DNA from 2 places in the Proteiniclasticum sp. C24MP genome. Region 1 is predicted to be linked to the other one. Evidence: a T-box and tRNA genes for the amino acid it is inferred to sense, from the RefSeq annotation. Region 1 holds a T-box; the other holds one or more tRNA genes.
The links. A T-box is a leader RNA that pairs with one kind of tRNA and senses whether it is charged. The one in region 1 lies ahead of metG (methionine--tRNA ligase), so its partner is inferred to be a tRNA-Met.
Positions count from the first base shown of each region.

Region 2: it has a tRNA-Met gene. The T-box ahead of metG (methionine--tRNA ligase) is inferred to sense a tRNA for this amino acid. The anticodon was not compared.

Region 1 covers NZ_JBINJW010000016.1:30,358-32,812, reverse strand. The annotation lists gene metG (methionine--tRNA ligase) at 1-1,409, opposite strand, end outside; T-box leader at 1,456-1,693, opposite strand; tRNA gene ACHAL6_RS10940 (tRNA-Ala) at 1,861-1,936, shown strand; gene ACHAL6_RS10935 (class I SAM-dependent methyltransferase) at 2,052-2,455, shown strand, end outside.
Region 2 covers NZ_JBINJW010000010.1:23,008-25,462, forward strand. The annotation lists gene ACHAL6_RS08670 (RNA-binding S4 domain-containing protein) at 179-451, shown strand; gene ACHAL6_RS08675 (septum formation initiator family protein) at 478-753, shown strand; gene ACHAL6_RS08680 (S1 domain-containing RNA-binding protein) at 809-1,216, shown strand; tRNA gene ACHAL6_RS08685 (tRNA-Met) at 1,358-1,434, shown strand; tRNA gene ACHAL6_RS08690 (tRNA-Leu) at 1,449-1,535, shown strand; tRNA gene ACHAL6_RS08695 (tRNA-Met) at 1,550-1,625, shown strand; gene ACHAL6_RS08700 (GyrI-like domain-containing protein) at 1,767-2,237, shown strand.

The DNA.
Region 1 (2,455 bases):
ATCTTCTCTGCAGTTGTCGGCAGGAAGGGTTCCACAAGTGCCGCCACGATGCGTAGGACCTCAACGAGATTATAAAGCACGCCACCGAGTCTTCCCTTCTGCTCTTCGTCCCTTGCAAGAATCCAGGGTGTTGTTTCATCTATATACTTGTTCGCACGACCAATCAGTGTCCAGATGTGACTGAGCGCTTCCGGAATCTTCAGTCCGCCAATGGCATCGGAAACAAGCTTTGGTGTCTTTTCGCATAAAGCGATGAGATCCGCATCAAATTCTCCTTCAATCTTCTTTTCCGGAATGACGCCTTCAAAGTACTTGTCCACCATGGAAACGGAACGGGACAGAAGATTTCCAAGATCATTGGCCAGATCCGAATTGATCTTCTTTATGAACGTTTCGTTGTTGAACAGGCCATCACTGCCGAAGGGAATTTCTCTTAGGAGGAAATATCTCACTGCATCCACACCGAAATGTTCCACGAGGACCACAGGGTCCACCACATTGCCCTTGGACTTGCTCATTTTGCCTCCGTCCACCAGAAGCCATCCATGACCGAAGACCTGCTTTGGCAGCTCCACTTCCAGTGCCATGAGCATGATGGGCCAGTAGATGGTATGGAACCTTAAGATGTCCTTGCCGATGAGATGCACATCCGCCGGCCAGTACTTCTTGAAGAAGTCTGTATTCTCGCTGCCGTATCCCAAAGCGGTGATGTAGTTTGAAAGTGCATCGATCCATACATAGACCACGTGCCCCTCATCAAAAGTCACCGGGATTCCCCAGTCAAAGCTGGTTCTTGAAACGCACAGGTCCGTAAGACCAGGTCTTAAGAAGTTGTTGAGCATTTCATTCTTTCTGGACTCCGGCTGGATAAAGTGAGGATTCTCCTCAATATGCTTAATGAGTCTGTCCGCATATTTGCTCATCTTGAAGAAGTAGGCTTCTTCCTTGGCCTTTTCCACGGCTCTTCCGCAGTCCGGACATTTGCCGTCCACCAGCTGTGAATCTGTCCAGAAGGACTCATCCGGTGTGCAGTACCATCCTTCATATACACTCTTGTAGATGTCTCCCTGATCATAAAGCTTCTTGAAGATATCCTGTACCGCTTTGATATGGTAATCATCTGTGGTTCTGATGAACTTATCATAGCTGATGTCCATGAGTTTCCACAGATCCTTGATGCCCGCTACAATATGATCCACGTAGTCTTTCGGTGTTACCCCTTTTTCTTCGGCCAGTCTCTGGATCTTCTGTCCATGTTCGTCACTTCCAGTGAGGAACATCACGTCATATCCGTCTTTTCTCTTGTATCTTGCCAGAGCATCCGCCGCAACGGTGGTATAGGTGTTCCCAATGTGAAGATTTGCGGATGGGTAGTAGATCGGGGTTGTGATGTAATAAGTTTTACTCATTCTTTAATTCCCTCCTAAAATATAAAAAATCTCTATGGCTGTAAGCCATAGAGACGTATTCAATACGTGTTACCACTCTATTTCGCATCTGCCTCGCAGCATCGATGCCTTTAAAGGTGATGCAGATCACCTAAGGCCATGTAACGGTAGCACCCGTGCATCCTGAGCTATTCAGATGCAAGACTCCGAGGCCATCTTCCGAAACTTCTCTCCTGCCTCTCTTTCACCATGCGTAGGCTCTCTATAAGGATTCCATCTCGTACTCTTCTCTTCTTCGTCTTTCAGTCTATATCGTATTTCATTCTAGCAAAGAATCAGGGAATATGCAATGCATCTCTTTGGTTTTCAGCCTCGAAGACTTCAGAAAATTCACATGAAGAACTGCTGCCCCTGACTTTTTATAATAATCTATAGATATTTGCCCTTTCCTGTACTATAATATACTTTGTACGGGGGCGTAGCTCAGCTGGGAGAGTGCCACACTGGCAGTGTGGAAGTCGTGGGTTCGAGTCCCATCGTCTCCACCATAAATAAACCGTAACAGCAAAGGAATCTCCTTACAGCAAGGAGGTTCCTTTGCTGTTTTCCTGCCGGAATTTCCTTCTTTCTGCATTCCACTGAACTTGACACAAGGAGGTCACTATGAAGAAAGAGAATCCCTTTGACAATGAAGTAAGGAACTATGAAGAATGGTTCAAGATCAATGATCAGCTTCTGGAATCGGAACTGGATGCCATATATCAAGTGCTGCCTTCTACTGGAACCGGCATCGAAATCGGTGTAGGCACAGGCATTTTCGCGTCGAGGACGGGAGTGAAATTCGGAATCGAGCCTTCACAAAACATGGCTGAAGAAGCCATCAGAAAAGGAATCTGCGTTACAATCGGTACCGCAGAAGATCTTCCTGCTGAGGATGCAGCCTTTGATTATGCCATGATGATTACAGTGGACTGTTTTCTTTCCGATTTACCGAAGGCATTTGAAGAAATCCATCGGATCCTCAAACCTGACGGAATTCTGATCATCGCCTTTCTGGATAAAGCGAC
Region 2 (2,455 bases), on a different contig from region 1:
AAGATGTAGGGAATTCGATTCTTCTACATCTTTTTTCATCTTATGCAATGAAATGGCTTCTGGAACAGGGCTATATTCGTTGAAAATCGAAGTTTTGCTTCACATTAGAGCAATCAAAATATATAATATACACAATGAATGAAAACTATGTTTATTCATGAAGAATGAGGTGAAGAAGTTGAGACTAGATAAATTCCTGAAAGTATCCCGGATCATCAAGAGAAGAACAGTGGCAAAGGAAGCCTGCGACGGAAAGAGAGTTTCCATCAACGGGAAGATCGCCAAGGCGGGTTCTGAAATCAATGAAGGGGATATCATAGAAATTACATTCAAGGAAAAAGGAATCAAAGCGAAAGTGCTGAAAATACAGGAGCATGTAAGAAAAGAAGAGGCATCTGAGATGTATGAGATTCTGGAAGGTGAAGAAGATACAGACGAAGAAGGCGAATAAAGCGTCTTGAAGTTTGGAGGAATACCATGAAAATCGGGAAAGTGTTCGTAAGAGTGTTTCTGATACTGTTTGCAGGTGTCATTGTTTTTACGGTATATAGACAACAGGTCATGATGAATAATATCGAAAAGAATATCGCGCTGCAGCAGGAAGAATTAGTAAAAGTTATGGAAGAGAACGAAAAACTGACTAATTTGGTAGACAGCACCCGGACGGAAGACTATACTATAAGAAGTGCCAGAAGTAGGCTGGGTTTATTAAGACCAGGTGAAATTCCGGTAATTGACTCGTCAGGAGACTGATTGGGTTTCATTATATACTTTATTTATTTAAAATTTAAGGAGGATTCTTATTAACATGACCTTAGAGGTAGGAAACATTGTAGAAGGAACTGTAGTAAATATTACTAACTTTGGAGCTTTCATAGATCTGAACGGAAAGACGGGCTTAGTCCACATTTCAGAGGTAGCTGATACCTATGTTAAAGACATCAAAGAATTTATCAAAGAAGGCGACAAGGTACAGGTCAAAATTTTAGGAATTGATGATAATGGAAAAATCAGTCTATCCATAAAGCAGGGCGTCGCAATAGAGCAGAAAAGATCATCCAGACCTGCAGAGGTTGAGTGGACTGCTCCAGAAAAGAAGAAGCCTGCATCCAGTGATTTTGAAGATATTATGTCTAAATTCATGAAAGAAAGTGAAGAAATCATGTCTGACTACAAGAAGAAGCAGGAAGTCAGAACAAAAAATAGAAAAGGGTAAACCCTAGTCTATCAAAGAGAATAATGAGAGTGGAAAATAATACCTGGTTTGCCCAGGTATTATTTTTATTTTTAATGTTGACAAGGCATAGACCATGATATATAATTAATTTTGTCGCTGAGATGAGGCGGCAGCATATGTGGCGGAATAGCTCAGCTGGCTAGAGCATTCGGTTCATACCCGAAGGGTCGCAGGTTCAAGTCCTGTTTCCGCTACCATTTCTTTTATATATGCTGGAGTGGCGAAACTGGCAGACGCACAGGACTTAAAATCCTGCGGTAGCGATACCGTACCGGTTCGATTCCGGTCTTCAGCACCAACTTAATTTAATATCGCGGGGTGGAGCAGTTGGCAGCTCGTCGGGCTCATAACCCGAAGGTCGTAGGTTCAAGTCCTACCCCCGCTACCATTGAGAAACAGTCTGATGTGTCAGGCTGTTTTTTCGTATGTGGAATTCCGGCTTTGTAAACAGTGCTTCATTGAAAGTTCACAGCGGGATTTCCTGATCGTGTTATAATATTCACGAAAAAATGGAAAGGAGCGAATAAAGATGAAACAGGCAATGCTTGCGATTGAGGTCAGACAGCAGCATTATCAGCCAGTGCTCAGTATCAGAACGCGTACGGACGTTACCCGTCTTCCTGACCTTATTGCTGATTCCTACAGCAGAATCGGTGCGTACCTGAATGAGCTTGATATCGAACCTGAAGGGGCTCCCTTTATTGCGTATTATAACCGGGATATGAATGATCTGGATGTGGAAATGGGGTTTCCTGTGGATGATGTGATTCCTGGAGACCGTGATATGTGTCCGGGAGAGATTGAAGAAGGCAGAATGGTCACCTGTATGTATGTGGGGCCTTATGAAGGTATGAAAGAAGTCTATGGTGAGATGCACAGATATATCGAAGAGAAGGGTCTTCAGACCAAGGGACCAGCTTATGAAACATACTATAATTCTCCCGAAGAAGTGGAGAATCCGGAAGAGCTCATGACTAGAATTGACTTACCGGTATATTAGAATTTGACCGACAGCACCAGTGCTGTCGGTTATCTGTTATTAGGGGTGACATATTCTCTCTTAATGATACAATAGCAATAATGTAAAAAATACACATTTTGGAGGAGATATGAAAGTAATGATTGTTGGGGCAGGCAAGCTGGGTGTGAAACTGGCCGAAGCCATGACCAATGAAAATATGGGTTCTGTTCTTTTGCGTTAGAAAGGAGAAATGGGTC